DNA from 4 places in the Citrobacter sp. U14242 genome. Region 3 is predicted to be linked to each of the others. Evidence: predicted binding sites of a transcription regulator. Region 3 holds the regulator's gene; each other region holds the start of a gene.
What was found. Region 3 encodes CRP, which controls carbon source genes, mostly activating them, when cyclic AMP is high. Its sites were predicted from a motif close to ATGTGANNNNNNTCACAT; they were not measured.
Positions count from the first base shown of each region.

Region 1: rbsD (D-ribose pyranase) is a predicted target of CRP. The motif match lies at 2,974-2,991, and genes of this name have one in related genera.
Region 2: garD (galactarate dehydratase) is a predicted target of CRP. The motif match lies at 5,968-5,985, and genes of this name have one in related genera.
Region 4: bhsA (multiple stress resistance protein BhsA) is a predicted target of CRP. The motif match lies at 3,168-3,185, and genes of this name have one in related genera.

Region 1 is NZ_JBKGLW010000002.1:465,539-473,583, reverse strand. Features, by position in the region: gene rbsC (ribose ABC transporter permease) at 1-952, opposite strand, end outside; gene rbsA (ribose ABC transporter ATP-binding protein RbsA) at 958-2,463, opposite strand; gene rbsD (D-ribose pyranase) at 2,471-2,890, opposite strand; gene kup (low affinity potassium transporter Kup) at 3,083-4,951, opposite strand; gene ravA (ATPase RavA) at 5,283-6,779, shown strand; gene viaA (ATPase RavA stimulator ViaA) at 6,773-8,045, shown strand, end outside.
Region 2 is NZ_JBKGLW010000005.1:207,463-215,507, reverse strand. Features, by position in the region: gene agaE (PTS N-acetylgalactosamine transporter subunit IID) at 1-586, opposite strand, end outside; gene agaW (PTS N-acetylgalactosamine transporter subunit IIC) at 576-1,355, opposite strand; gene agaV (PTS N-acetylgalactosamine transporter subunit IIB) at 1,366-1,839, opposite strand; gene kbaZ (tagatose-bisphosphate aldolase subunit KbaZ) at 1,859-3,154, opposite strand; gene ACLJXE_RS10250 (DeoR family transcriptional regulator) at 3,404-4,213, shown strand; gene garD (galactarate dehydratase) at 4,274-5,845, opposite strand; gene garP (galactarate/glucarate/glycerate transporter GarP) at 6,257-7,591, shown strand; gene garL (2-dehydro-3-deoxyglucarate aldolase) at 7,607-8,045, shown strand, end outside.
Region 3 is NZ_JBKGLW010000002.1:39,621-47,665, reverse strand. Features, by position in the region: gene ACLJXE_RS03000 (YccS/YhfK family putative transporter) at 1-1,273, opposite strand, end outside; gene crp (cAMP-activated global transcriptional regulator CRP) at 1,325-1,957, opposite strand; gene ACLJXE_RS02990 (OsmC family protein) at 2,267-2,674, shown strand; gene ACLJXE_RS02985 (phosphoribulokinase) at 2,768-3,637, opposite strand; gene ACLJXE_RS02980 (YheU family protein) at 3,691-3,909, opposite strand; partial or broken gene ACLJXE_RS02975 (hydrolase) at 3,906-4,974, opposite strand; gene ACLJXE_RS02970 (NUDIX hydrolase) at 5,010-5,729, opposite strand; gene prs (ribose-phosphate diphosphokinase) at 5,923-6,783, shown strand; gene ACLJXE_RS02960 (nicotinate phosphoribosyltransferase) at 6,798-8,045, shown strand, end outside.
Region 4 is NZ_JBKGLW010000015.1:47,905-55,949, reverse strand. Features, by position in the region: gene ACLJXE_RS21495 (TonB-dependent siderophore receptor) at 1-2,122, opposite strand, end outside; gene comR (TetR family copper-responsive transcriptional repressor ComR) at 2,376-3,011, opposite strand; gene bhsA (multiple stress resistance protein BhsA) at 3,255-3,512, shown strand; gene ACLJXE_RS21480 (L,D-transpeptidase family protein) at 3,597-4,562, opposite strand; gene mfd (transcription-repair coupling factor) at 4,711-8,045, opposite strand, start outside.

The sequences.
Region 1 (8,045 bases), 430 kb from region 3:
TGTCTACCAGTACCGCCAGCAAAATCACCACCGCTTTGACGATCATCTGGTAATAGGAGGATACACCTAACAAATTCAAACCATTATTGAGGAAACCAAGAATCAATGCGCCGATCAGCGTCCCAACAATTCGTCCTTTACCGCCCGCCAGGCTAGTACCGCCTAATACGACCGCAGCGATAGCATCCAGCTCGTAGCCGGTACCCGCCGTCGGTTGTGCAGAGGAAAGACGCGCTACTTCAATGATGCCCGCCAGCGAAGCCAGCAGCCCACAGAGTGAATAAACGATAATTTTAATCTTACTGACGCTGATACCAGACAGACGTGTTGCCGCTTCGTTACCACCCAGCGCATAGATATATCGGCCCAGACGGGTGTGATGCAGCATGTACCACGCAGCCAGGAAGACAATACCCATAATCCACACCGGCGTCGGGACGCCTAACGGACGACCAATACCAAACCAGCCAAACAGATCGGCATTGTCTGTAAATCCGGTATTTACCGGACTCCCATTGGTGTACACCATCGTCACACCCCGCAGCAGGAGCATCATCACCAGCGTGGCGATAAATGCCTGCACGCGACCTTTTGCGACAATCACCCCGGTTAACGCACCAACAGCAGCGCCCAGCGCCAATGCTGCCGCGACGGCGACCAGCGCGTTGACTTCAATTCCTACAATGGAAGCAGCAACCGCACCAGTGAGCGCCAGCAGGGAACCGACGGACAGATCGATACCCGACGTCAGGATGACCAGCGTCATGCCGACGGCCATAATGGCGTTTACCGACGTTTGCTGGAGAATGTTGAACAGGTTATTAACAGTAAAAAAGTTCGGGCTCATGGTGGAAACAATCGCAATCAGCACTAACAGAGCGATGAGCGACTTTTGCTCCAGAAGCCATGCTTTAGTGAAATAACGGCGACCAGAAACAGCCTGGGTAGTCATCTTTTTTACTCCTGATTCACGCGATTAAGCTTGCCCACAGCGGCAGCCATTAATACTTCCTGAGTGGCCTGCTCGCGAGAGAACTCACCGCCGAGATGCCCTTCATGCATAACAATAATCCGATCGCTCATGCCCAAGACTTCTGGCATCTCAGAAGAGACCAGAATGATGCTCAGCCCATCGGCTTTAAACTGGTTGATAAGCTGGTAGATTTCTTTCTTGGCACCAACATCAACACCGCGTGTTGGCTCATCGAGAATCAGCACTTTGGGTCGGGTCATCAAACCGCGTGCAATCGCCACTTTTTGCTGGTTACCGCCAGAAAGCAGACCGATAGCCTGCTCCATAGATGGCGTTTTTACATTGAAAAGGCGAATAAAATCACCTACCGCCTGCTGCTCATCTTTATGTTTCAGGCTTCCGCCAGCGCGGCTAAAGTAGCGCAGTGCAGTTAACGACATGTTCTCTTTCACCGACATGCCAAGCACTAAACCATCGCGTTTACGGTCTTCAGAAATATAGACGATACCGTTGGCCAGCCCATCCTGCGGAGAACGCGTAACCACTTCATGCCCGTCAAGCGTGACGTAACCGCTGGTACGTGGCAGCGCGCCATACAGGACTTTCATCAATTCGGTACGACCGGCCCCCATCAGGCCAGAGACGCCCAGGATCTCGCCTTTGCGCAGTGTGAATGACACATCATGTACCCCTGGGCCGCACAGGTTATCAACCTTCAGGCGCACATCGCCTGGCGCTTTATCCAGCCGCGGGTACTGATCTTCCAGCTTACGTCCCACCATCATTTCAATGAGCGAATCTTCGGTTAACGAGGCCACTTCACGCTCGGCAATAAACTGCCCGTCGCGGAAAACGGTCACATCATCGCAAATCTCGAAGATCTCTTTCATACGGTGGGAGATATAGACGATGCCACGCCCCTGCGATTTAAGTTCGCGGATAACAAGGAACAGGGATTCCGTTTCGGTATCGGTAAGGGCGTCGGTCGGTTCATCCATAACGATGACCTTCGACTCAAAGCTCAACACTTTGGCAATTTCAACCATCTGCTGATCGCCAATTGACAACTCACCCACCAGCCTGTCGCTTTTAAAACGCAGATTGAGTTTGGCAAGCAGTAGATCGGCTTCGGCATACATTTTCTTCCAGTCTATTTTGCCAAAGCGATTTACAAACTCACGACCAAGAAAAATGTTCTCAGCGATGGTGAGTTGTGGGATCAGGTTCAGCTCCTGGTGAATAATGCCAATCCCGGCTTCCTGGGAGGATTTTGGGCCGTTGAAGGTGGTTTCTTTCCCCAACCATAATAAAGAACCGGCATCGCGGGTATAGATACCGGTCAGTACTTTCATCATGGTGGATTTGCCAGCGCCGTTTTCGCCTACCAGCGCCATTACGCGACCAGGATAGACATTCAATGCGGCGCCAGATAGCGCTTTTACGCCCGGGAACGCTTTATCGATCCCTTTGAGTTGCAGTAATGCGTTCATGATGGCCTCAGAACGTGACGCCAGCACAAAGAATAATATTCGCATACGGAGAACACTCTCCGCTGCGAATTACCGCCTGACTGTCTGCGGTTTGTTTTTTGAAATGCTCATGCGTGGTGTAACGAATTTCTATGGTGTTTCCCTGGTGTTGTTGCAGTTGCTCAATGTGGTTGAGCAACGTTTCGTGGAGTTGCGGATTATGTTGTTTAATTTCCGTCGCGAGAATGGCTGCCTCGACCTGCATTTCACGTGTGACCACATCCAATACCTGCATAAAAGAAGGTACGCCCTGGGTTAATGCCATATCGATACGGGTTGTGCTATTCGGGATGGGTAAACCCGCATCACATACCACCAGCGTATCGGTATGCCCCAGACGGGAGATCACCGATGAAATTTCAGAGTTGAGTACCGTGCCTTTCTTCATTTTCTTTCCCCACTAGCGAAACGTTTCGCTGAAAATAAGTTTAGTCTGAAGGGTGCACAGAAAACCACCGCGAGGTTACGAAAATGTGATCGCCATCGAAACGTTTCGCAAGGATTATCATGAGATGAAAAGAAAACTGAGAGGAGTCAAACAAAACGCCCCCTTTCACGATGAAAGAGGGCGTCAGCAATATTAAATCTCGACCTGAGTACCGAGTTCAATAACCCGGTTAGGCGGAATTTCAAACTGGTCCGGCGCACGTAGCGCGTTACGCTGCAACAGCAGATACAGCTTACCGCGCAGGCGCAGATACCATGGCCGTTTGCCAACAATCAGCGACTCATGCGACATAAAGAAGGAGGTTTCCATCATCCGGCAACTTAAGCCTTCCAGACCACAGCGGTGGAACACTTCCTCAACGTTTGGCGTTTCACGCCAGCCATAACTGGCCACCACGCGCCAGAAGGTCGGCGACAATTGCTCAATCTGCACTCTACGTACATTGTGTACATAGGGTGCGTCTTCAGTGCGCAACGTCAGCAGAATGACGCGTTCATGCAACACTTTGTTGTGTTTGAGATTATGCAGCAGTGCAAACGGGATGACGTTCAACGCGCGGGACATATACACCGCCGTTCCAGGCACGCGCACCGGTGGGGATTTCTCCAGCGAGGCAATCATCGCCTCCAGAGAGTTACCGTGCTCATGCATACGACGCAGCAGACGGAAGCGTTCGCTTTTCCAGGTCGTCATAATAGTGAACATTACCAGGCCCAGCGAGAGCGGCAACCAGCCGCCTGAAATAAGCTTATCGAGGTTTGCAGAGAATAACGGAACATCGATGCACAGGAACGCAACCAGGATCAGGAAGACGAAGTACTTATTCCAGTGCCAGTTTTGCCGCGCCACAGTCGTCGACAAAATGGACGTCAGCACCATCGTCCCCGTCACCGCAATACCGTACGCCGCAGCCAGATTACTGGAGTGCTCAAAGCTCACGATTACGATAACCACGGCGAAATAAAGCATCCAGTTTACGAAAGGAATATAGATCTGACCCGATTCCATTTCTGAAGTATGGATAATCCGCATCGGCGATAAATACCCCAGACGCACAGCCTGACGCGTCAGTGAGAATACACCGGAGATAACCGCCTGAGAGGCGATAACCGTTGCCAGAGCGGCAAGGATCAGCAGCGGAATAAGTGCCCAATCCGGTGCCAGCAGGAAGAACGGGTTTTTGATCGCTTCGGGATGCTTTAACAGCAACGCACCCTGACCAAAGTAATTCAACACCAGCGAAGGCAATACGACGGTGAACCATGCCAGGCGAATCGGTAACTTACCAAAATGGCCCATGTCGGCATACAACGCTTCAACACCGGTAATCGACAGCACCACTGCGCCCAGCGCAATAAAGGATAGCGTTTTGAACTCCAGGAAGAAATGAACAGCCCAATACGGATTTAGGGCATGCAACACTTCCGGATTCGCAATAATGCTGCGTACACCCAGCACGGCAAGCACCAGGAACCATATCAGCATAATAGGCGCAAACAGCTTACCGACCATGCCGGTACCGTGCTTTTGAATCAAAAACAGCAGGGTAAGTACGATAATAGAGAGAGGAACAATCCAGGTGTCCAGTTGTGGAGCAATAATCTCCAGACCTTCAATCGCCGACATCACCGAAATCGCTGGCGTGATCACCACCTCGCCATAGAAAAAGCTGCCGCCAATCAATCCCATAATCACCAGCATCGAGGTCGTTCGCGCCGACGTATTACGCCCGGCCAACGACATCAACGTCAGGATCCCGCCTTCCCCGGCGTTATCAGCACGCATAACAAATGACAGATATTTAACGGAAACAACCAGGATCAGCAGCCAGAAAATCAGCGAGAGAAAACCAAACACAGCATCACGTTCAACGCCAAAACCAAACTGCCCGGACAAACATTCACGAAGCGTATAAAGTGGGCTGGTACCAATATCACCGTAGACAACCCCAATGGCCGCAAGGGTAATCGCAGACAATGATTGCTTATTATCAGTGCTCATAGACTCGTCTTTCGTTTATACACATCATCGTTCAAGCTACCTCCGCGTTAGCTGCATTCGTTATTCCGCCCATCCCAGGGAATAACTCCATTGCCGCCTTGGTGCAGCTTGATTGATATGGTGTATATATAAGAAATGTGTGCGTCGTCCCTTGGCCCACAAAAAGGCGCACAGTATGCACGATTAATCGCAAAATCGTACCCCTAAATGAGACCAGATTAATCTGGCTCAAAGAAAAATAAACGCGCCTTCAGTCTATTACAGCCCAGGGGCTAAACATCTATACTCGCTGTTTAACGCGGAACATTTGGCGAAAGGACGCCACTTCATTATGGCTCACCCACATTTATTAGCGGAAAGAATTTCCCGTCTGAGCAATGCGCTGGAAAAGGGACTTTATGAACGTAGCCACGCCATTCGCCTTTGTCTGCTGGCCGCGCTCAGCGGCGAGAGCGTCTTCTTATTAGGCCCGCCAGGGATCGCGAAAAGCTTAATCGCTCGCCGACTGAAGTTTGCCTTTAAAAATGCCCGTGCTTTCGAATATCTGATGACGCGCTTTTCGACACCTGAAGAGGTCTTTGGCCCGCTATCCATTCAGGCGCTTAAAGACGAAGGTCGCTATGAGCGCTTAACAGCAGGCTATCTTCCTGAAGCCGAAATCGTTTTTCTCGATGAAATCTGGAAAGCAGGCCCGGCCATTCTCAACACCCTGCTGACCGCCATTAATGAACGCCACTTCCGCAACGGCGCACACGAGGAGAAAATCCCGATGCGTCTGCTGGTCGCGGCGTCCAACGAATTGCCTGAAGCGGACAGCAGCCTGGAAGCATTGTACGACCGAATGCTGATTCGCCTGTGGCTGGATAAAGTCCAGGACAAGGCTAACTTCCGCTCCATGCTGTTAAGCCAGCAGGACGAAAGTGACAACCCTGTTCCAACAACGTTACAAGTGACGGATGAAGAGTACTACCAGTGGCAAAAAGACATTGGCAAAATCACGCTTCCCGATCGTGTATTTGAATTGATTTTCACCCTGCGCCAGCAACTGGATGCGCTACCGAACACCCCCTATGTATCTGACCGTCGTTGGAAAAAAGCAATCCGCTTACTCCAGGCCAGCGCCTTCTTTAGCGGACGCGATGCCGTTGCACCTATCGACCTTATTCTGCTGAAAGATTGCTTGTGGTATGACGCACAAAGCCTGAATCTGATGCAGCAACAAATCGAAATATTGATGACCGGGCACGCCTGGCAGCAGCAGACAATGCTGACTCGCCTTGGGACAATAATGCAGCGCCGCATCCAGCTACAGCAGCAGCAAAGTGATAAAACGGCTTTCACGGTAATTCGTCAGGGCGGAATGTTCAGCCGCCGTCCTCATTATGATTTACCACCGGAAGCCAACACTTCCGTACTGACGCTGTTACTGCAAAAACCCCTAAAACTGCACGATATGGACGTTATCCATATTGCCTTTGAACGCGCCGCTCTGGAGCTATGGCTGACGAAAGGCGGTGAGATCCGCGGAAAATTAAACGGGATCGGCTTCGCCCAGACGCTGAATATGGAAGTCGACAGCGCTCAGCACCTGGTCGTACGCGACGTCAGCTTGCAAGGTTCTCGACTGGCGTTACCCGGTGCATCAGAAGAAGGCATGCCCAGTGAGATAAAACAGCAGCTTGAAGCGCTCGACAACGAATGGCACCAGCAACACAGCGAATTTAGTGAACAGCAAAAATGTCTGTTTATCCATAGTGACTGGTTAGGCCGCATTGAGGCCAGCCTGCAGGACGTCGGTACACAGATCCGACAGGCACAACAATGCTGACCCTTGATACGCTAAATATCATGCTGGCGGTCGGCGAAGAGGGGATGATCGAAGAGATGATCATCGCACTGCTGGCTTCCCCGCAAATGGCGGTCTTTTTCAAAAAATTTCCCCGGCTAAAAAAAGCGATTACTGACGATGTCCCCCGCTGGCGTGAAGCGTTACGCAGCCGCCTCAAAGATACCCACGTACCGCCGGAGCTAACAGAAGAGGTAATGTGCTATCAGCAAAGTCAGCTCCTCTCCACTTCGCAGTTTATCGTCCAGCTACCGCAAATCTTAGCGCTCCTGCACCGACTCCACTCACCATGGGCTGGGCAAGCGCAGCAACTGGTCGATGACAACAGTATTTTTACGCCCGCACTGCATACACTATTTCTCCAGCGCTGGCGCCTGAGCCTGGTGGTTCAAACCACCACGCTTAATCAGCAGCTACTGGAAGAAGAACGCGAACAGTTGCTCAGTGAAGTACAGGAACGGATGACGCTCAGTGGCCAACTGGAACCTGTGCTGGCGGAAAATGACAACGCAGCGGGTCGTTTGTGGGACATGAGCGCAGGTCAAATTAAGCGCGGTGATTATCAGCTGATGGTGAAATACGGTGAGTTCCTGACGCAACAACCCGAACTTCAACGGCTGGCCGAACAGTTGGGGCGCTCCAGAGAAGCGAAATCCGTGCCGCGTAAAGACGCGCCAATGGAAACATTCCGTACGCTGGTGCGTGAACCGGCCACCGTCCCGGAGCAGGTGGATGGCATTCAACAAAGCGATGATATCCTGCGTTTACTCCCCCCCGAACTGGCCACGTTGGGCATTACCGAACTGGAATATGAGTTCTATCGGCGGCTGGTGGAAAAGCAGCTCCTGACATACCGCCTGCATGGAGAAGCCTGGCGCGAGAAAGTAACGGAGCGGCCGGTTATACACCAGGATTTTGACGAGCAGCCTCGTGGACCGTTTATTGTCTGTGTCGATACCTCGGGATCGATGGGCGGATTTAACGAACAGTGTGCGAAAGCCTTTTGCCTCGCACTCATGCGCGTTGCACTCGCCGATAACCGTCGCTGTTTCATCATGTTATTTTCGACAGAAGTCGTGCGCTATGAGCTATCCGGTCCGGAAGGCATTGAGCAGGCAATCCGTTTTTTAAGCCAGCGTTTTCGCGGCGGTACGGACATTGCCAGCTGTTTTCGCGCCATTATTGAACGTATGCAGGGTCGGGAATGGTTTGATGCCGATGCGGTGGTGATTTCGGATTTTATCGCCC
Region 2 (8,045 bases), on a different contig from region 3:
GCGGGATGGCAGCAACGCCCATTCGATAAGCATAGTGTGCCAACCCAAAGCGCAGTCCAAGATGAACCACGTTAAACATAACAATAAAGACAACTGCGCCAAGAATAGAGCCTTGCAATGCCAGACTGGCCCCGATACCGCCGCAAATAGGCAATAACGTTAACCAGAACATGGCATCACCGATACCGCCAAGCGGGGCACCTACGGCAATCTTGGTGCTTTGAATACTGTTCACATCCTGCTTGGAGCGTTCCATCGCCAGGATAATCCCGATAACAAACGTGACCAGGAATGGGTGCGTATTGAAGAAGCCCATATGGCCTTTCATCGAACGCGCCAGATCGCGCTTGTTGGTATGAATCTTTTTCAGTGCAGGTAACAGGCCATACAACCATCCTGATGCCTGCATACGTTCGTAGTTAAAAGAGGCTTGTAATAACATTGAACGCCAGGCAACACGGTTGATATCTTTTTTCGTCAGCTCGGCACCGATATTCTGGTCTTCGTAGACGTTTTCATTGGTGCCGGACAGCAGTGTTTCTTCGGTTTCGGAAACGTTCGGCAGAGCCGTTTGATTAGATGCCATCTTCGAATTCCTCTTTTTGTGCTGCAGGAGCTGTAGGTTCAGGTGATTTACGCAGAAAGTCGATCAGCGCCATTGCCAGTGCTGCTGCGGCAATCGCCAGCACGGGGAGTTTGAGCCAGGCTGCGGCAACAAAACCCAGGATGAAGTAGGGGATATAGACGTTTTTCATCATGATTTTCAGCAGTACGGCGAATCCGATAGCTGGCATGATGCCACCTGCCACTCCGAGGCCGTCGATCAGACGCGTCGGCAGAACATCTATAGCGGTTTTGGCATGTTCTGCACCAAAGTAAATCGGCAGGAACGCGCATAAAAAATAGAAGGTCCCCAGCGCCAGCAACGCCAGATAGTTGACCCGCTCAATCCCTGCAGTATCGGCATTCGCTGCCATGCGATCGCACCGAGCCATCACCCCTGACATCACTGAGAACAGGAAGGTAATTCCCATCTGTACCGCTACGGCGAACGGTACCGCCACACCCACGGCAACTTCGGGTTTCACTCCGGTTGTTATGGCAAACGTAGTTCCTACGATAGTGCCGATAATCACGTTTGGCGGCTGAGCTCCAGCCAGCGGGGCCAGACCCATCCACACCAGTTCCAGCGTACCCCCTGTCAAAATACCGGTATGCAGATCGCCCAGAATCAAACCGACCAGCGGCCCGAGAACAACCGGGCGGTGCATGTGCGTTAACCCGTTGAACATATCCAGCCCTGCAATAAAGGCGAGAATACCCAACGCAAAAGCCTGCAACAGACTGATTTCCATTGTGAATCCCTCAGAGAAGTTTATAGAGGTCCTGGGCGGGTTCTGTTGGAACGCCCTGAACGAAGCATTCCACTCCAGCGGCTTTGAGCCCGTTGAACGCCGTAATATCAGCAGCGTCTACAGAAACCGTTTTGGCGATTTGTTGCTTGCCGTTGGCGTAGTGCATATTGCCAACGTTGATACGGTTAACAGGAACACCGCCTTCGACCAGACGAAAGAAATCCGCAGGCGATTTGCAGACCAGCAGAATTTTCTGGCGATCGGCGGCACGGTGAATATTGTCGATCACTTTTTGTAGTGACCAGAAGCGTACGGCGATCCCTTCTGCCAGTACCATTTCCATCAGGTTTTGCTGCACTGGATCTTCTGCCACCTCATCATTAGCGACCAGCACCAGGTTTGCCCCCGCAAACCCAACCCATTGCACACCAACCTGACCGTGAATCAGACGTTCATCAATGCGACTTAATACAATGTTTGGCATGGTATTTTTCTCTTTTTTGTTATGCGTTACGATCTTGAGCACCCAGGCAGGCGCAGTGATATTGCTGCAGTATGTCCTGAATATGGTTAATGATGAGTTCTCGCGGCGTGGCGCTGAGATCTCCCTCGCGTACTTTTACGTACTGCAAGGGTAAATACTGGCTAATCAGCGGCAGTGGAATGGGGTCATCCGCCAGGTTACGCACCAGACGTTCGAATGCCTCATCAATCTGGCTGTCCGGCCAGTAGTAACGAACCCGATCGGAGTAGCTATATCCACGGGCCAGACGGCGTGCGTTGCCATCGCCGTGATAGTGGCTCTGCCAGTACTCGGGGCGATCAAGCATCACGCTTTCCAGCACGTGTCGCAGGCCTGAACAGGCTTTTGCAGGCAGCAATTCTTCTTCAATGGCAGCTAACGAAAACAGCACCTCGCGCAGGGCGAAGGTCAGCGCAGGCCCCACTTTCAAAATAGCGAAGTGGTCTATCACCAGTTGGCGCAAGGACTGTGGCGTTTGGTAATCGGTAGAATGCGCTTCAAAAACCAGCGTGTCGTAGTCTTCCACCATTTTGCTGAGCGCCACGGCTTTCTGTGGTTGATAATCAATGATGTGTGTGTGGTCGAATTCAACGCCAGGTTGCACCACCAGGGCGATAATACGTGGCCAGATATCTTCCAGCCCGCGCTTTTCAAAGGCGTGATAGTGGGCCTGTAATGTTGCGCGTGCAGCATCCGGCGTTGTTACCGCCAACTCGGTTAACGTTTCGTGGGCGCCGCCAGGAACCGGAACTTCTGTGCCAATCACATAGACCAGATCAGACTCACCAAAATGCGCCATACAGGTTTCTTCGGCAATTTTTGCCAGGCGCGCAGCACGCTCGGCGACGATGTCATCCGTCAGTGGAACCGGGTCGTTAGCACAAGACATGCTGCAATCGAGGTGGATTTTTTTAAAGCCTGCGATGACATAGCTTTTGATCAGATCGTCAGCGTTGGCCATTGCCTGTTCTGCAGGCAGATTTTGCCAACGGTTTGGCCCGAGATGGTCTCCGCCGAGAATCAGCATATCCTGAGAAAAATTAAGCAAGTCGGCTAAACGGCAGACAAAGCTGCGAAAATCGGCTGGTGTCATACCCGTATAGCCGCCAAACTGGTCAACCTGGTTAGAGGTTGCTTCGATCAACAGCGGTGTATGGTTTGCATGGGCGTAGCGTATTGCGGCTTCCAGTACGATTGGATGCGCGGAACAAACGGCATAAATCCCGTTTGCCTTCCCCCGTTTATGCTGCTCGACCATTTTAGTTAGATGTTTCACTTTCCTCTCCAGGTCAGATTACTGCGACATCAATCTTTCGTTTTGTTTCATTTAATACTGCATCATGGTGTTATAAAAATAAAACGAAAGATAATGGTTTTCCGATCTGTTTCACAAAAGAAACACAATGAAAGGTTTCAGCGTAAGTTCGTCCGGCTCTGACCTGCTTGCGGGGCTTGCATTCGCGCAAAAGAAAGGCGTTAATAGGTAAAACGAAATAAAACGAAAGATTCAACTAAAGGATTTCTTATGAGTAACACCGAGTCCTCTGCAGACAAGCGCGTTATTGGCACCAGCGAAAGACGTGAGCAGATCATCCAGCGGTTACGGCAGCAGGGAAGCGTTCAGGTTAACGATCTTTCCTTATTTTTTGGCGTCTCCACAGTCACTATTCGAAATGACCTCGCTTTTCTGGAAAAGCAGGGGATTGCGGTACGCGCCTATGGTGGAGCGCTGATTTGCGAAAGCAATGCGCCTGTTGTGGAGCCTTCTGTTGAAGATAAGAGCTCACTCAATACGGCGGTAAAACGCAGTATTGCCAGAGCTGCTGCGGAGTTGATTCAACCGGGACACCGCGTGATCCTTGACTCCGGCACCACGACGTATGAAATTGCCCGCCTGATGCGCCAGCATACCAATGTTATTGCTATGACCAACGGTATGAATGTCGCCAATGCGTTACTGGAAGCAGAAGGGGTTGAGCTGTTGATGACCGGCGGTCATTTGCGTCGTCAGTCGCAATCTTTTTATGGCGATCAGGCAGAACAATCGCTACAAAATTATCACTTCGACATGTTGTTTCTTGGCGTTGATGCTATCGATTTAGAGCGTGGTGTTAGCACGCACAACGAAGATGAAGCACGCCTCAACCGCCGGATGTGCGAAGTGGCTGAGCGTATCATCGTCGTTACCGACTCGACGAAGTTTGACCGCTCGAGCCTGCATAAGATCATTGATACTCAGCGAATTGATATGATTATTGTCGATGAAGGTATTCCAGAGGAGAGTCTGGAAGGATTACGTAAGCATGGAATTGAGGTTGTTCTGGTGAGTATCTGATAAAAAAGGCCGGGAAGTTTACGAACTCCCCGACCTGTAATTGAATTTAACCTTCAGGAATCAGGTCACTGGTGCCGGGTTAAATACCGCCAGCTGGTTATGTAATCCCCATTGATCCGAGAAGGTTTTCTTACGCCCGCTGGCCACGTCGAGAATGAACTCGAATAGCTTCAAACCTACCTCTTCGATGGTTTCTTCTCCGGTCGCGATGGTGCCTGCGTTGATGTCCATCAGATCAAACCAACGATTAGCCAGTTCAGTGCGTGTTGCCATTTTTATCACCGGAACGGCCATCAGACCGTACGGCGTGCCGCGACCGGTGGTAAATACCTGCACGGTGATCCCGGAAGCAACCTGCTGAGTTCCACAGACAAAATCGCTGGCGGGGGTAGCCGCGTATATCAGACCGCGTTTGGTTGGGCGCTGGCCCGGCGACAGCACCTCGACAATGGCGCTTTTTCCTGATTTAGCAATGGAGCCCAGCGCTTTTTCTACGACGTTTGCCAGGCCGCCTTTTTTGTTACCGGGAGAGGGGTTAGCGCTGCGGTCAGTTTTCCCCATATCGAGATAGTTGTCGTACCAGGCCATCTCTTCGAGCAGGCGCTTGCCCACCTCTTCGTTAATTGCGCGAGGGGTCAGAAGGTGGATGGCATCGCGCACTTCGGTCACTTCAGAGAACATCACGGTCGCGCCGCAGCGTACTAACAGGTCGGAGGCATAACCCACCGCCGGGTTGGCCGTTACGCCAGAAAATGCATCGCTGCCGCCGCATTGCATGCCGACCACCAGCTCAGAAGCCGGACAGGTTTCGCGCTGGCGCTGATTGAGCTTTGCCAGATGGCGTTCGGCTACCTGCAAAATATCTTCTACCATGGATTTAAAACCAACGTGTTTTTCATCCTGCAGGCTGACGATGCTGGCGCTGTCTACCGGAATACTTTTTACATCGTGAGTACCTTCCAGCAGGCGCTCAGGCTGGAGTTTTTCACAGCCAAGGCCGATGACCATTACTTCACCGCCGAAGTTCGGGTTCAGTGCAATATTGTGGATTGTACGAATCGGCACGATGGCTGCTGGCGCGTTGATCGCCACGCCACAGCCATACAGATGATTGAGTCCCACCACGCCGTCGACGTTTGGGTATTTTGGCAGCAGGTCACGTTCTATGATTTTCACTACATAATCCACCACGCCTGCCACACAGTGCACACTGGTGGAGATACCAAGCAGGTTCTTGGTGCCGACGCTGCCGTCAGCATTGCGGTACCCTTCGAAGGTATAACCCTCCAGCGGTGGCAGTGGTTCCGGGACTTTGGTTGCCAGCGGTAATGTTTCCAGCGGCGGGGCTTTTGGCAGTTCAACCATAGATTCATCGATCCAGCTGCCGCGTGGGATATCGCGAACGGCGAAACCTATTACTTCACCATAGCGGACGATTTCGCCATGAGCAGGAATATCTGTTAGTGCCACTTTATGGCCCTGGGGGATATGCTCTATCAGCGCCAGTCCATCCGGAAAACGTGTCCCGGCTTTCAGACCATTGTCATTGACAATAATCGCCACATTATCTGTGTCGTGTACTTTAATATAAAACGCCGTTGGCGATTCTTGTCTAATTTCGATGTCGGCCATTGTCCAGTATTCTCCAGCCAGGTGGTGATAATAATTGTATGGGTGTTGTTATATTGAAGCTAATTAAAAGCAATAAAGACTTGGTATTGTGAAATAAGGATGTCAGGAGATTAAATCTGAGAATGTGACCGTGATCACTTAAATTCAGGTACACCACGCCGCCAGAGGTGGCAATGCGTAAATGTGTGCATTAGCGCCCATGCTTATGTGCATATGCCTAAGAGAATATTCTAACAACCTTTCTTTAATGAGCGTTTGCACAATGATTAACCTTGTCACGCTGATTATACTAAATCACGGTTTCATAGCGCCTGATAAATTATTGCGTATTTTTATTGGCGGTAATTAATTATTAAAAATGCCTGCCAACTAATAAAAGATATGTGCCAGAGGTAACCCGAGGTAAATAGTATGATACTGGATACGGTTGTAGAGAAAAAGAAAGGCACGCACACTCGTTATTTAATATTGCTGGTAATCTTTATTGTTACAGCCGTTAACTATGCTGACCGTGCAACGTTGTCTATTGCCGGCACAGAAGTAGCGAAAGAGCTACAGCTTAGCGCCATATCAATGGGTTACATTTTTTCGGCTTTTGGCTGGGCTTATTTGCTAATGCAAATTCCCGGCGGATGGCTGCTCGACAAGTTTGGCTCGAAGAAAGTCTACACATACAGCCTGTTTTTCTGGTCGCTGTTTACCTTTCTGCAGGGTTTTGTAGATATGTTCCCGCTGGCCTGGGCGGGTATTTCAATGTTCATCATGCGTTTCATGCTGGGCTTCTCTGAAGCGCCGTCTTTCCCGGCTAACGCACGTATTGTGGCCGCCTGGTTCCCCACAAAAGAGCGCGGCACGGCATCGGCAATTTTTAACTCCGCGCAGTACTTCTCCCTGGCATTATTTTCCCCGCTGTTGGGGTGGTTAACTTTTGCCTGGGGCTGGGAACATGTCTTTACCGTGATGGGGGTGATCGGCTTTGTACTGACCGGGCTGTGGGTGAAACTGATCCATAACCCGACCGAGCATCCGCGTATGTCGCAAGAAGAACTGAAGTTTATCTCTGACAACGGCGCGGTTGTGGATATGGATCACAAGAAGCCGGGCGATGCGGCATCTGGTGGCCCTAAGCTGCATTATATCAAGCAGTTGCTGACTAATCGCATGATGCTGGGTGTGTTCTTCGGACAGTATTTTATCAATACCATCACCTGGTTCTTTCTGACCTGGTTCCCGATCTACCTGGTGCAAGAAAAAGGCATGTCGATCCTGAAGGTAGGTCTGGTGGCTTCTATTCCTGCGCTGTGTGGATTTGTCGGTGGCGTGTTGGGCGGGGTGTTCTCCGATTATCTGATTAAACGCGGCTCCAGTATTACTCTGGCGCGTAAGCTGCCAATTGTGCTTGGGATGCTGCTCGCGTCGACCATCATTCTGTGTAACTACACCGATAACACCACTCTGGTGGTGGCGTTGATGGCACTGGCGTTCTTCGGAAAAGGTTTCGGCGCGCTGGGCTGGCCGGTGATTTCAGATACTGCACCGAAAGAAATAGTCGGTCTGTGTGGTGGTGTCTTTAACGTATTTGGCAACGTCGCTTCCATCGTAACCCCGCTGGTGATTGGTTATCTGGTGAGCGAACTGCACTCATTTAATGCTGCGCTGATGTTTGTAGGATGCTCGGCGCTGATGGCGATGGTTTGCTACCTGTTTATTGTCGGTGACATTAAACGTATGGAATTGCAGAAATAAATAAAGGTATAGGCGATGAATAACACGATATTCCCTAACAAATTTAAAGCGGCCCTCGCGGCACATCAGGTGCAGATTGGCTGCTGGTCTGCACTGGCCAATCCAATCAGTACCGAGGTATTAGGTCTGGCAGGTTTTGACTGGCTGGTGCTGGATGGTGAGCATGCACCGAACGATATCTCGACGTTTATCCCACAGTTGATGGCACTGAAAGGTAGCACCAGTGCACCGGTCGTGCGTGTGCCGACCAATGAGCCGGTGATCATCAAGCGTCTGCTGGATATCGGGTTTTATAACTTCCTGATCCCGTTTGTTGAAACCGAAGAAGAGGCGGTAAACGCCGTAGCATCTACCCGTTATCCGCCGGAAGGTATTCGCGGCGTGTCCGTTTCCCACCGTGCCAATATGTTTGGCACCGTACCGGACTACTTCGCGCAGTCGAATAAGAACATCA
Region 3 (8,045 bases):
CAATCACCAGTCCGACAAGCGTGCCCACCGAGCGGTGTAAAATACGCACCCGGGTTGCGCCGTAGCCATTCTGAGTGACGAACAGTATCGTCATCAGGATCCAGTAAGGTTTTGGCAGGTGTAAAGCGCTACCCATCAGGCTGGCGATACTCAACATGACGCTGATGCGTCCGGCGTTACGCAGCGCCGGAGATTTCAACGACAAATAGTTTTTCAGTGCCGGAATTAACGGTAATCGACGCTGTTTATCAGCCATCAAATCCCGGGCATATAGTGGGCGTTGGGTACGCAGCACACGGGCAATGCGGCTGAAATGCCAGTAGCAAAATTGTCCCACCGGATTATCCGGGTGCTGCCGGGCAATCTTCTCCAGGGTGCCTATCTGCTTTTCCATCGAAAAACGCGTTGGCAAGCGGTGGTACAAAATGTCATCAGCCAGTACGCGCAGGCGTTCGGCAACGGTGCGAGCGTTCCAGCGAATCACCTGTTCAGCATGACTGCGTTCAACAAGCTTCTGCACTTCTTCGGGTTGATGCAGGCTGACGGAAATATGTTCCTGTAAATCCAACGCTTCCTGGAAAACACGTAGCAAGCGTTTGTATTCATTATTGTGATGTGCCGACAGCATGTGCATTTGCTGGTAGCACTGGGTAATCAGATCCACGGCTTTTTGTTGACGGACCAGCAGGGGCGGTAGTGCTTTTTCGGGATCGGTATGCTGGGTCAACATGCTGTATTTGGCCTCACAGTAATCGGCTAATTCGCGGTACAACAAACTGAGTGATTCGCGCAGCGGTTGTTCACGCCACATCCAGAACCAGAACCAGTTAAACAGGCCGTACCATACTGTCCCCAACGCGTAGATCAGCAGTGGTTCCCAGACGGGCATGTTCCCGGCCAGACTCAGTGTGAAAATCGCCGCGATCAGTGAGGCGGGCAGAAGTCGTGCATGCAACGGGCTTAGCTCGGCGGTCACACCGAGAATCAGCGTCAGGCCGGTGAGGATCAGCGGCAGCGGTATCGTTTGTGCCAGCAGTAACTGCATGATCAGGCTGCAGCCGGCAAACAGCGAGGCGCCAATAACTAAGCGTTTGAAAAAGCGCTTATGCGGGGTATCAAGACCGGCAATGTTGCAGCAGGCGGGGACGAGGGAGAAAAGCAGTCCCAAATGAAGCTGACCAATGATAAGACCGACAGCCACAGGTAAACATAGCACCAGCGTCTGTCGTAGTGCGTAGTTGATCTCGGGGTGATAAATCAGTCTTCGCCACATCGGAGCAAACAAAAATGGCGCATTACTGCGTAACACGCCATGTCGATGGGATTAACGCGTGCCGTAGACGACGATGGTCTTACCATGCGCGGAGATCAGGTTCTGATCTTCCAGCATCTTCAGGATACGACCAACGGTTTCACGGGAACAGCCAACGATCTGGCCAATTTCCTGACGGGTGATTTTAATCTGCATGCCGTCCGGGTGGGTCATCGCGTCAGGCTGTTTCGCCAGGTTCAGCAGAGTCTGGGCGATACGACCGGTTACGTCGAGGAAGGCAAGGTTGCCCACTTTTTCAGACGTTACCTGCAGACGACGAGCCATCTGAGAAGACAGGCGCATCAGAATATCCGGGTTAACCTGGATTAATTGACGAAATTTTTTGTATGAAATTTCAGCGACTTCACATGCGGTTTTGGCTCGTACCCAGGCGCTACGTTCCTGGCCTTCTTCAAACAGGCCTAGTTCACCAATGAAATCGCCCTGATTCAGATAAGAAAGGATCATTTCTTTCCCTTCTTCATCTTTGATCAGCACTGCCACTGAGCCTTTAACGATGTAATACAACGTTTCCGCTTTTTCACCCTGGTGAATCAGCGTGCTCTTCGATGGGTACTTATGAATATGGCAATGAGACAAGAACCATTCGAGAGTCGGGTCTGTTTGCGGTTTGCCAAGCACCATGCGCGGTTATCCTCTGTTATAAGCTGTCTCCAGAGCCAGAAAACGACGCTGCCTCTGGGGTTGCAAAAATATGCTTCCCGCTACCTGGGAAAGGGGCTGCTAAAAAGTGAACTGCAGCCTGTAATGTGATGTCCTCTGCATACCTGCAGTACGCCAATGTATTACTGTAGCGTCCTGACTGTTTTAGCATAGCTTTCGCCGTGTGTCTCCTGGTGTCTCGCTTCAGCATGACGCAGGTCGCCTTCCGTTGCGAGAATTGTTATGTACGCGTAATCTGTCAGGAAAATTGAAACATTGGAGTTACGAAATATGCAAGCGCGTGTAAAGTGGGTTGAGGGGTTAACCTTCCTCGGTGAGTCCGCCTCAGGCCACCAAATTTTGATGGACGGTAACTCTGGTGATAAAGCGCCGAGCCCGATGGAGATGGTATTAATGGCGGCAGGGGGGTGTAGCGCCATTGATGTCGTGTCGATCCTGCAAAAGGGTCGCCAGGATGTCACCAACTGCGAAGTGAAGCTCACCTCTGAGCGTCGTGAAGAAGCACCGCGTCTGTTTACCCACATCAATCTGCATTTCATCGTGACGGGGCGCGACCTGAAAGATGCCTCTGTGTCTCGGGCGGTTGATCTTTCTGCTGAGAAATATTGCTCCGTGGCGTTGATGCTGGAAAAAGCGGTGAATATCACCCATTCCTATGAAGTGATTGCTGCTTCGTGATGCCATGCCTGATGGCGTTACACTTATCAGGCCTACAGGATATAAACGTGTAGGCCGGATAAAGCATCAGCCGCCATTCGGCAAAAGAACACATTACTCGATCTTCTTCCCTTCCATCAGCCTCTGCACCAATGGCAGCATGATCAGCTCCATCGCCAGCCCCATCTTGCCGCCTGGCACGACTAACGTATTAATATGGGAAATGAATGAACCCTGAAGCATAGCCAGCAGCCAGGGATAATCGATGCCTTCCAGATTACGAAAATGAATCACTACAAAGCTCTCATCCAGCGACGGAATACTCTTTGCCGCAAAGGGGTTGGAGGTGTCGACGGTGGGCACACGCTGAAAGTTAATATGCGTGCGGGAAAACTGCGGCGTAATGTAATTGATATAATCGTCCATTGAGCGTACGACCGAGTCCATTACTGCCTCGCGGGAGTGACCGCGTTCGCTGGTATCGCGGGTGAGTTTCTGGATCCACTCCAGGTTCACTATAGGGACAACACCAACAAGCAGATCGACATGCCGCGCCACATTTTGTTGCGGGGTTACTACACCGCCGTGCAAGCCTTCATAGAACAGCACGTCCGTCGGTTCAGGCAGCGGCTGCCAGGGGGTAAATGTGCCCGGAACCTGATTCCACGGAACGGCTTCATCATACGTGTGCAGATATTTTCGTGACTGGCCTTTGCCCGACTGACCGTACTCGATGAAGGTGTGTTCCAGCAGGCTGAAATCGTTGGCTTCGGGGCCGAAGTAGCTGATGTGTCGTCCGGCGTCGCGCGCTTTGCGGATCGCCATATCCATTTCCGGGCGGGTATAACGATGAAAACTGTCACCTTCCACCTCGGCGGCACGCAGATTTAACTGTGCGAAAATTTTACGAAACGCGAGGCTGGTGGTGGTGGTCCCCGCGCCGCTGGATCCTGTTACCGCAATCACCGGATGTTTGGCAGACATAACAACTCCATAAATAGGTTGGTTTTTTATTATAGTCAGCCGTCGGCAGCGGATTACTTGTGAAGCTGTTTCCTCGGCATTATGTTGACCGTTTCATGCAGTTCGGACCATACCAGCACAGCTTCACCTGATTGTAACTGGCGTCTGACGTCGGCGACTTTTTGTTCGAGCGAGCGTTCATGTTCACCATAATCGGTGCCTTCGCGCAAGACAAAGCTTTCAATCAGGTTGTCCAGCGCTTCCGGGGAGATGTCTTGCCAGGGAATCATCATGATGATGCCTCCAGATATGTTGTCAGCCAGTCTGGAATACGGGATTCCAGCCACATCTCAGGGCGACGTAACGTGCCGCCAATAAATCCGACGTGTCCACCGTGCTCGGTGAGTTGATACTCCACCTGCGGGGGCAGATTCTCGGGTTGTGGGATGACATGGCTATCCATAAACGGATCGTCTTTGGCGTGGATAATCAGCGTCGGTTTGGCGATCCGATTCAACAGTGGCATGGCGCTGCACTGACGATAGTAATCTATAGCATCAGCAAAACCGTGGATTTTAGCCGTGATCAAATCGTCGAAATCGCGAATACGACGCAGGGATTTTAATTGCGCGAGGCTCACTGGCAGCGACCCCGGGTATGCTTCCAGTTTACGTGAGGCGTTGGCTTTCAGCAGATTGAGCAGGTAGCGCTGGTAGACGCGGGAGAAACCTTTCTCCATATGATAACTACAGGCTTCCAGTACGAAAGGCGCAGAGACAATCACTGCGGCATCAATTGGAATGTCGTTGCCTTCTTTTGCCAGCAGGCAGGCCAGCATGTTGCCGCCGAGCGAATAGCCTACTGCAGCGGTTGGCACGCGTCCAAACTCGCGCTCCAGCCAGTGTAAAAACCAGGTGCCATCTTCTGTTTCACCAGAGTGATAAATACGATTCAGGCGATTTGGCTCGCCGCTACAGCCACGAAAATGCATCACTACACCGAGCCAGCCGCGCTTTTGCGCCGCTTCAATCAGGCCGTGGGCGTACGGGCTGTTCAGGCTTCCTTCCAGACCGTGAAAAACCACCAGACGCGGCTTATGTTTGGCCTGCTGTGGATCTTCGCTCCATGCCAGATCGACAAAGTCACCGTCGGGTAATTCCAGACGCTGCCAGTGGGCGTCGAACTTCACCTTACGGCGTATTAAACGTGGCAACATCGTCTGTAGGTGACGGTTACTGATACCACGCATAGGGCGGAATTCTCGCGAATCGTCAGTAGGTGGGGTCATTTCTGTGGACGTGATTTCAACCATAACACCAGAGCAATTAATAATCGGAAAGAATAACTATACCGCGCACAGCGTGTGCAGGTTAGCCAATATGTGATTTTGTGCTTATTCGGCCAGCAGGTTACGTGAAAAAAGATGAATTTCCACGCCCGGTTTACGTCGCCACAGGCGGGCTTTTCGCGTGCCTGTCGCCATACTTTCACCGGTATCTTCAAACATACCTGATGCTTCAAAGCGGCGGATCAGGCTTTTGCGCTGAATCGACTGGCCGAGGATAACTTCTGTAGCTTCCTGTAGCTGACCATGGGTAAAGGTATCCGGTAAACAGTAAACGGGCAGTAAAGAATACATCGTTTTTTGCCGCAAGCGGTGCAGGGCGGCTTCAATGATGTTTTGGTGATCGAAGGCCAGCGGATAGTCGGCAAGCTTATCCACGGGTACCCAGCGGGCATCGCTGACGCTGGTGATATGCGGCTCGCAGTCCACCCAGGCGATAAGTGCAAACCAGGTGACCGTCAGGCTCCAGCCGCGCGGGTCACGATCTGGCCCGGAAAATGTGTCCAGTTGTTCCAGCCAGGAAGGTGAAACACCTGTTTTTTCAGTGAGTTTTCGTAGCGCTGTGGCGCGCGTGGAATCATCGTGTGCCATATCGATAAAGCCGCCGGGTAATCCCCAACATCCTTTTTGCGGCTGGTTTGCCCGTTCGACCAGCAACACGCAGAGCGCCTGTTGATGCAGGGTAAATAACACGCTATCCACCGTCACCAGCGGAGAGGGAAAGCGGCGGGCATCATACTGATTCAGGTATTCGGCTTCGGTGGTCATAAAGTACTCACGATGATGTGTAACGCCGCCAAGTGTACCAGCCCGGCATCGGGGGGCAAGGTGCGATTTTTTCTCGTTGCTTATCAGTAGATTATTGCCATATTCAAAAAGAATGCATTCTTTGCTTGCTTAATATGTGTCTTAAGGACATTATTAATTGTGTCGAAGGGACATAATTAAAAGGGGAAGCGAGATGAGCGTACAATTAGCATTAACTCTGGATGACCAGGCTTACGCCATTACCAGCGGCATTTTTCCTGATGGGGCCGTCTGGTTAAAAGTCACCGATGCGTTGCCATCCTTCGCTCGTCTGATGCGCATTCGCGCCACGGCGATGCGTGACATGAATGACTTTATGCTGCTGGCGCAGCTGGTGGAGGCGGTGCGTCATCAAACCGATGTACTGGTCAGCCACCTTGAACTTCCCTGGCTGCCGTGGGCGCGACAGGACCGACATATGGTTGCGGGCGACAGCTTTGCGCTGAAGGTCTTTGCCCGTCAGCTTAATACGCTGCAGTTCGACAAGGTGAAAGTGCTTGACCCACACAGCGACGCGGCGGCGGCAGCAATAGATAATTTTGTCTCTCTTCCACAGGACGTCTGCCTGCTGCAAAGTACGACCTTGCAGCGCCAGTTTACGCAAAATGCGCTGATGCTGGTGGCACCTGATGCCGGCGCGTTGAAGAAAATTGATGCTGTTGCCAGAGCCGCAGGGGTTGCAGAGTACGCCATTCTGAGCAAAAAACGCGATGTTGCCAGCGGTAATCTGACGGGTTTTACGTTGGTGGCAGGTGACGTTAAGGGTCGGGATGTGCTGATTGTCGACGACCTGTGTGACGCCGGCGGTACGTTCATTGGCTCTGCGCAGGTATTGCGTGATGCCGGTGCCCGCAGCGTCAGCCTGTACGTCACCCACGGGATCTTCTCTAAGGGGGTTGAGCACCTGTTTGCTAACGGTATTGACGCCATCTACACCACCACGTCGCTAGCGGTTTCTACGTTGGCCCATCCGCAGCTTGAACTTATCGATATTGACGCGATTTACCGCGCCTGAGGGAGACACGTGTTATGAAAATGAATCCAATTTTAGCTATCGACGGCTACAAAGTGTCTCACCGCGTGCAGTATCCGCAGGGCACCAGCCGGGTCTATTCCAACTTTACTCCGCGCAGCGATCGCTTTTTCTCGTCACCGCTACCGGATGGCAAGCTGGTGTTCTTTGGTCTGCAGGGATTTTTGCAGTGGTTTCTGGTCGATCTGTTTAACGAGGCGTTCTTTGCCCGACCGCAGGAAGAGGTGGTCAGTGAATACAAGCAGGTGATGGACGGTTATCTGGGAAAAGATGCGGTGGCGGTCGATCACATTCGTGCGCTGCATCAGTTGGGTTATCTGCCGCTGCATATTAAGGCGCTGGACGAAGGCAGCAAGGTGCCAATGGCGGTGCCAGTATTAACCATCATCAACACCCAACCTGAGTTTTTCTGGCTGGTGAATTACCTTGAGACGGTGTTGTCGGCGGAGCTGTGGAAAGCGTCAACCAATGCGACAATTGCCCACCACTACCGCAAAATCTGCGCGCATTGGGCAGAAAAAACCTGCAGCGATTTGACGCACCTTGATTTCCAGTGTCATGACTTTTCGTTTCGCGGCATGTCCGGATTGCAGGACTCCATGCAGGCGGGTAGCGGGCATTTATTGAGCTTTAAAGGCACTGACAGTATTCCCTCTCTGTTGTACGCCCGTGATTACTACACCGACGGTGAGGCGTATTTTATCGGCGCCAGCATTCCTGCCACCGAGCACAGCGTGATGTGTATGGGTGAGCGTGAACACGAGATTGAGACTTTCCGCCGCCTGATTGCCGATATCTATCCGCAGGGGTTTGTGTCGATAGTTTCCGATACCTGGGACTACTGGCAGGTGCTGACGGAATATACCCGTGAACTGAAGGGCCTCATTCTGGCGCGTGAGGGGCGGGTGGTATTCCGTCCGGACAGCGGCAACCCGGTAGATATTCTGTGCGGCACCGGCGCGGATGATGATAACAGCGCCGATCGCACCCCGCAGGAGAAAGGCTCTGTGGAGGTGCTGTGGGAGATTTTTGGCGGTACGATTAACGCCAAAGGGTATAAGGTGCTCGACCCACATGTCGGGCTGATTTACGGCGATTCCATCACCCTTGAGCGGGCGAATGAGATCCTGCGTCGCCTGGAGGCCAAAGGATTTGCCAGCTCAAACGTGGTGTTCGGGGTGGGATCGTTTACCTATCAGTACAACACGCGCGATACCTTCGGTTTTGCGATGAAGGCGACCTGG
Region 4 (8,045 bases), on a different contig from region 3:
AGGATGGACTGCCATAGGTCGGGCTGTAGAGTAAGGGTGCACGCTGTCCCCAGAGGGTGGTGTACTCTTCATTCAGCAGGTTCTCAACGCTAAAGGTCAGTTTACCCAGCGGGAGCGGATAGCTGCCGATAAAGTCCATCGTATTGTATCCGTCCAGTTTGTTGCCGCTGGCATCGCTCAGGTCGAAGGTTTGCTGACTCTGTACTCGCAGCGACCACGGTTCCGGTGCCCAGCCAACCCATGCGGTTGCTTTAGATGGCGAAGCCAGAGTGACATCCCATTTTTGCCATTTACCGTTTTGCTTCACTTCCGATTTAATGATGTTGAAGTTACTTCCCACACTCCAGTCGGTATCAGCAATGAAATAATCCACCGCGCCTTCAAGGCCATAAATCCGGCGATCGTCGGGTTGTACGTTAATGGTCATATCGTTGCGGTTAATGACGATCGATTTATCTGACGTGGAGTAATAGGCTGCCAGTTGTGTGCGCAGATTATCGCCGGTGTAGCGCCACCCCAGTTCGTAAGAGTTAACTTTGATGCCTTCCAGACGTGAATCCGCGACGTTAACGCTGCGCTGGAGCTGATAATGATCGCCAACCAGCGAGTAGGTACCATTGCCGTAGTATTTTCCTGGGTCGGGAAGTTCCACACCTTGAGAGAAGTTGAACCAGGTCTGTTGGCGTTCGGTCAGGTGTGCGAGGATGCCCGCGTTAAACAGGAAGTTATCATAGTCTGCTTTGCCACCCGGGATACTATCAGCAGAGTTCGCCAGACCCGTTGCGATGCCTTGTTGCTGTGTATAGCCGATAAAATCATCAACGCGGTTTTCAGTCCACTGGTAGCGGATACCACCGCTGAGCGTAAAGATGTCATTAATGTCGTAGCTGTTTTGCAGGAAAGGCGCAAAGTTGGTGATGCTGTAACCGGGATAGCGCCCGGTGGTGTAGGCCGTTCGGTTATCCATACCGCCGGAGGGGAGGGAATAAGCCAGATCGAAGAATTCTTGATTGGAATCGAATGTTTCGTGATCGGCGTCGATCCCCCATGTCAGTTCCCAGTTTTCCATCAGCTGGCTGTTGAGGGTGATTTTGGCACCAAACTGGTCAGTATCCTGTTGTGATGCGGAGAAACTGGTAACCTTACCTTTGCTCAGCGTAGGGAAAGGATAGAATTTTAGTGATTCGTCACGGTAATAGATCTGGCTGACCAGATTCTGACCGAAAAAATTAGCATCGGAATATTGCAGACTGATCAGATGCCGCTCCGTGCCGGGGATTCGGTCGGAATTGAGACCACGGCTGGTATGAGCGTTACCGGTGCCCGTCACGGCGGACATGTTCTCGCCGAGATCCAGTCCGTAGTCGTCATCGCCCTGGCTTTTGTAGTACTGTGTAACCAGCTGCAGCTGGCGGTCGTCATCAAGCTCAATCGTCCCGGTGCCCATGACGTCCAGACGGTCAGAGTGTTGCAGGCCAGTTTGAGTGTTATCGAGCATTAAGGCATCGTGGTTGGCATCGTACCAGCCACCAAAGCGTTGATAAGCGACAGACATGCGTCCGGATGCGCGGTCGGTTCCTCCGCTAACTGCGGCGGCAACCCGTTCGTCATGATCGTTGCTGTTGTTGAACCCACTTTTACTGCCCAGTTCAAGTTCAACTTCACGCTCAGCCTGACCTTTTTTGGTGACGATGTTGATCAAACCACCGGTACTCCCGCCGCCATACAGTGAGGTTGCACCGGAGATAACTTCAATATGTGCAATATTAAACGGATCAATAGAGTCAAGCTGACGGCTGTCGGTACGGGAAGAGTTGAGACGAACACCGTCAATAAGCACAACGATGGCGCGACCACGCATGTTCATACCGTAGTTGGTCCGTCCCTGGCTGCTAACGTCGATTCCAGGGATCAACTGAGCAAGAACATCCTTAAACTCTTTCCCCCCCTGAACCTGCTGTTCAATCTCTCTGCCTTCGATAACCCATGTAGTTTGTGCCATTTGAGACACGGTACGTTGACTACGGTTGGCGCTGACGATGAGATCTTCTTCTTCTGCCGCCATTGCCGGTAGGGTTAAAGACAGTAACAGAGGATTGAGCACCCAGAGATGCTTATTCATTTGTATTCCTTATAAAATTTGTTGGTCTGTTTTTATTTTTACGGCATGGAAACCGATTGTTACATTATGAAACGGATATTAAAGCAAATGCGAATATTGCTGATAATGATTGACATTATCAATGTTTTTTACAAAAGAAATGTATTAACTCAATGAAAACAATAAAGAATGTAGGGGTTAAGAAGAGCCGTATCCACCGGGAACGGCGTAAGCTCCCGGTGATGACAGTAAGACGTGGGTAGTGTGGAAAAGGTTAATCTTTAATCAGTTCAGGCCACAATCGTAACGTGGTGTGCGCGATCTGCATCAGTTTTTCGAATGTGGCTCCTTCGCGGGCGCTGATCGACATACCCTGCAAAATACAGTTCAGATATTCAGCCAACTTTTGTACATCGCAGTGTGCCGGTATTTCACCATGTTCCTGCCGTTGATGCAGAAACTGAGCCAGCGTCTGCTCCTGCATGGCGTGACGGGATTTAACTGTGCGCGCAATGTCCCGGGAAGAGGCGGCAAGCGTCGCGGATGTGTTAATCATAAAACAGCCCGCGGGCGTGTCTTTACTGGTGAAGCAGGTCGCGATTGCGGTGAAATAGTCCTCGAGTGCGGATTCGAGGCTTTTTTCTTCACAAAACAGTTGAGCTTCGTGTTTTGCCGCGAAGCGACTGATATAGCGGTCCAGCACGGCACGAAACAGTCCTTCCTTATTGGTAAATTCTGCATACAGCGTAGGCGCTTTTGCCCCGGTTGCTTCTACGAGATCGGCGAGCGATGTCGCTTCATATCCGTGCTGCCAGAAGAGTGTCATGGCCTTATCAAGCGCGGCTTCCCTGTCGAACACTTTTGGTCGGCCACGGCTTTTTTTTGCACAACTTGTCGTTTCAGTTGTCATGGTGCCGTTGTACCTGGTTGGGTTTATTGAATAACCATTATAAAAATAATCGCGCAGACACTCCAGTGCATTCACTATAAAAATAATTTAATGCTATTAGCATGAAAAATAAGGTCTTTATGATTTAAATAATAATCGTTATAAAAAAATGTTGACGTGTGACCTGGATCACATCTATGATTTACCTATCGATCGTTAAGTTAATCGCTTACGGCACACATTCATCTGCTAAAGGTCACTATCATGAAAAACGTAAAAACTCTTTTTGTCGCTGCAGTTCTGAGCTCACTTTCATTTGCCAGCTTTGCCGCTGTTGAAGTTCAGGCTACACCTGAAGGCCAACAGAAAGTCGGTACTATCACTGCCAACGCCGGGACTAACTTAGGTTCTCTGGAAGATCAACTGGCACAGAAAGCAGATGAAATGGGGGCGAAGTCATTCCGTATTACTTCTGTTACCGGTCCTAACACCCTTCACGGGACTGCAGTTATCTACAAATAAGTTGTAAACCCTCGCAATGCCACTGCGAATTCAATAAAAAACCCCCGCGGGAACACACCGGCGGGGGTTTTTTATGACCTGAATTTACAGAGTTTGTGCGGGAACATCGTGGTGGCGTGTCACATCTACAGGCATTCCTGAACGTAACTCCATTGCATGCTCCATCACCGCTGCGTCTGTTTGTGCCGCATTTTTAAAGCTCTGCATTGATGAATTCAACACGATCGGCAGTAACTGCGGGTCGTCATTAATCTTTTCTGACAGCGGTTGGTGTACTTCAACCAGGCGCATACCGCCAGGTTCAACGGAGGCTTTAATCGGCGTGTTGATGATGTTCACTTTGGTTCCCGGCGTAACCTGGCGGAATAAGGTTTCAATATCACCGTCACGCAGGCGAATACATCCAGAACTGACACGCATACCGATGCCAAAATCCGCGTTGGTTCCATGCAGCAAATACACACCGCCGTAAGCAGCTAAGCGGATAGCATGATGCCCCATCGGGTTATCCGGCCCGGCAGGTACTACGGCAGGGAGGTCGATACCATTGGCTTTATACCGAGCGCGGATATTCGCCGTTGGTGTCCAGGTCGGGTTGGCACGCTTATCAGAGATGGTGGTTACCATTGTTGGTGTCAGGGTGTCGCCGCCTAACTGGCCAATGCCAATTGGATACACGGTCACCGATTTTGTACCTGGCTGGTAATAGTAAAGACGCAGTTCGGCGAGGTTAATGACAATCCCTTCGCGTGGGGCATCCGGCAGCAAGGTTTGCAATGGGATGGTTAAAACACTGCCCGGGCGAGGTACGTATGGATCGACGCCGGGGTTAGCCTGCAGCAGCGCTAAAAAGCCGACGTTATATTTTTTCGCAATGGCTTCCAGCGATCCGCCGTTGTTTTCGACAACGTGAGTGGCATTTTCACCCACCAGTTTGCTGCCTGGCGGCGGAAGCGGCCAGGTATTCGCTTTAGCCGGAAGCGCTAACGCGACGGTCGCCGCGAGCGTAAAAATCGTTAGCCAGCGAGAGAGTCGTTTATTGTTTAACATCACCATAAATCCATTGTTTTTACGTGGTTTTTATAATGTAAAAGTAAACAGGAATTATGGCGGTTTGCTGTGTCGGGAAGTGCAGGGAAGTGCAAAGAGTTTGTAAATTCATCGGCCGGGCAAGCACCGTGCTCACCCGGCCGGAACGCTACGCTATGGCGTTTTCTTCAAGTTGGCGCATAAACTGACGTACCCAGTCGATACGGGTTTTACGCTCGGCTAAATCTTGCATGAACTTCAGCCGGGTTGGGCCATCCAGACGGAAGTGCTGAGGTTGCTTTTGGAGTAAGCCAATCAGCCACACCGGGTTGACGTGGTTCTTCTCGGCAAACTCAATCGTCCCGCCTTTTTCATTGCCTTCTAGCTTTCTGATGCCCAGTTTTTGCGCTTGCTGGCGCAAACGGGCAATATCCAGCAGCGTACGGGCCGGGTCAGGCAGCAAACCAAAACGGTCAATCAGTTCGACTTTAATCTCTTCCAGCTCGTTTTCGCTTTTCGCACTGGCAATGCGCTTGTAGAACGACAGTCGCGTATTCACATCGGGGATGTAGTCATCTGGCAGTAGCGAAGGCATCCGTAGCTCGACTTCAGTTTGCTGGTTGGTGAGATCTTCGAGCGACGGTTCGCGTCCCTCTTTAAGCGCATCAACCGCGTTCTCCAGCAGTTCCATGTACAGTGAGAAGCCGATGGTTTCCATCGAACCGCTCTGATCTTCACCCAGCAGTTCCCCCGCGCCGCGAATCTCGAGATCGTGAGTGGCCAGTGCAAAACCTGCACCCAAATCTTCCAGTGATGCAATTGCCTCAAGGCGTTTTTGTGCATCAGTGGTCATCGCTTTCGGATGCGGCGTCAACAGCCAGGCGTAGGCCTGATGGTGTGAACGTCCCACGCGGCCGCGTAGCTGGTGCAATTGTGCCAACCCGAAATGGTCAGCGCGCTCGATAATAATGGTGTTAGCGGTTGGAATGTCGATCCCGGTTTCGATGATGGTGGTACACACCAGCACGTTGAAGCGCTGATGGTGGAAATCGTTCATCACGCGTTCCAGCTCGCGTTCGCGCATTTGCCCGTGTCCAATCCCGATACGCGCTTCCGGTACCAACTCTGCCAGCCTGTCAGCGGTTTTCTGGATGTTTTCAACATCGTTGAACAGATAGTAGACCTGCCCGCCGCGTAACACTTCACGCAGGATAGCCTCGCGAACCACCAGATTGTCATACTCGCGCACAAAGGTTTTGACTGCCAGACGACGAGCTGGCGGTGTGGCGATAATTGACAGATCGCGCATGCCGCTCATCGCCATATTGAGCGTACGCGGGATCGGGGTTGCTGTCAGTGTCAGAATATCGACATCGGCGCGCATCGCTTTAATACGCTCTTTGTGACGGACACCGAAGCGGTGCTCTTCATCGACAATCAGCAGACCCAAATCTTTTAGTTTCACATCGCTTTGCAGCAGTTTGTGCGTACCGATGAGAATATCGATTTTACCTTCGGCAACCTGCTCCAGAATCTGCGCTTGCTCTTTGGCGCTACGAAAACGGGACAGCATCTCAATGCGCACGGGCCAGTTGGCAAAGCGGTCACGGAAGTTGTCGAAATGCTGCTGAGCGAGCAGGGTAGTCGGCACTAAAACAGCCACCTGTTTGTGGTTCTCGACGGCGAGAAATGCGGCGCGCATCGCAACTTCGGTTTTGCCGAAGCCGACGTCACCACACACCAGACGGTCCATTGCCAGCGGCTGACACATATCGCTGAGTACCGCGTTGATGGCCTGTGCCTGATCGGGTGTGGTTTCAAACGGGAAGCTGTCACAAAACAGCTGATACTGCTCGCGATCGTGCTTAAAGGCAAAACCTTCTTTCGCCGCGCGCTGGGCATAGATATCCAGTAGTTCTGCTGCCACATCGCGCACTTTCTCGGCCGCCTTCTGTCGGGCGCGCGACCAGGCGTCACCGCCGAGTTTATGCAGCGGCGCATTCTCTTCCGCGCCGCCGGCGTAGCGGCTGATCAGATGTAGCGACGACACCGGCACATACAGTTTGGCGTCGTTGGCATAGGTGAGCATCAGGTATTCGCCAGTAATGCCGCCCGCTTCCAGTGTGGTCATACCAGCATAGCGACCCACGCCGTGCTCAAGGTGCACGACGGGCTGCCCCGGATGCAGCTCTGCGAGGTTGCGGATCAACGTATCCGGGTTAATCGTGCGGCGGGAATCCTGGCGGCGACGTGCCACACGTTCACCAAGGAGATCGCTTTCGCAAATCAGTGCCAGGTTGCGTTTGGTATCAATGAAACCGTGCTCTGCCGCACCAATCATCAGATAACGACCGCTGTCGGCGGCTTCATCAAGGTGTAAAATACGTTTTGGCGCAACTTTGATGCGAGCCAGAAGTTCGCCGAGTGCTTCACGGCGACCTTCACTCTCTACTGAGAAAATGACCGGACCATTGAAGGTTTCCAGGAATTTACGCAGCGCATCCAGCGGCGATTTCTGTTGCGCTTGTACGGCGATGTCCGGCAGCTTCCGGAATCCCAGATTGGTATTCGCCGCTTTGTTTGCCAGACTTTCGGTTTTGAGCTGGACGCGAGGCCAATGTTTAAGCTCGGAAAACAGTTCGTCAACCCGCAGCCACAGCGATTCTGGCGGCAGCAGTGGACGCATCGGATCGACACCCCGATTCTCAAAACGTGACAGTGTATCCGCCTGGAAACGTTCTGCGCTGGTTTCAATATCTCCGGTATTCACTAACAGCGTATTGGCGGGGAAGTAGCTGAACAGCGGTGGCAGGGGCTCACTGAAAAACAGCGGTTGCCAGTATTCAATCCCGGCAGGTAACGTGCCTTTACTGACCTGCTGATAAATATGTTCGGCGTCACGTTTAACTTCAAAGGTGTCGCGCCACTGACTGCGGAACAGCTCAATGGCTGTTTTATCGGTTGGAAATTCGTGGGCAGGCAGCAAATTAATGGCGTCGACTTCTTCCAGCGTGCGTTGCGTATCGGTGTCAAACAGACGCAGGCTGTCGATTTCGTCATCAAAGAAATCAAGGCGATAAGGCAGTTCACTGCCCATTGGGAACAAGTCCAGCAACGCACCGCGTGTGGCGTATTCACCGTGCTCCATAACCTGATCAACATGGCGATAACCGGCGCTGTCCAGTTGCTCACGCAGGGTATCACGCGACAGGCGCTGGCCCTTTTTCATCACCAGTGCATGACCGTGTAGATAGTTGTGCGGGCAGACTCGCTGCATCAACGTGTTGACCGGTACGATCAGCACACCGCGTTGCATCGCAGGCAGTTGATACAACGTGGAGAGTCGCGAGGAGATAATTTCCTGATGTGGGGAAAAACTGTCATAGGGCAGTGTTTCCCAGTCAGCCAGATTCATCACCATCTGGTCGGTAAACTGACGAATTTCTTCATGCAGACGCAAGGCATTTTGCATGTCCGGCGCGATAAGCACCACGGGTCCCGGAT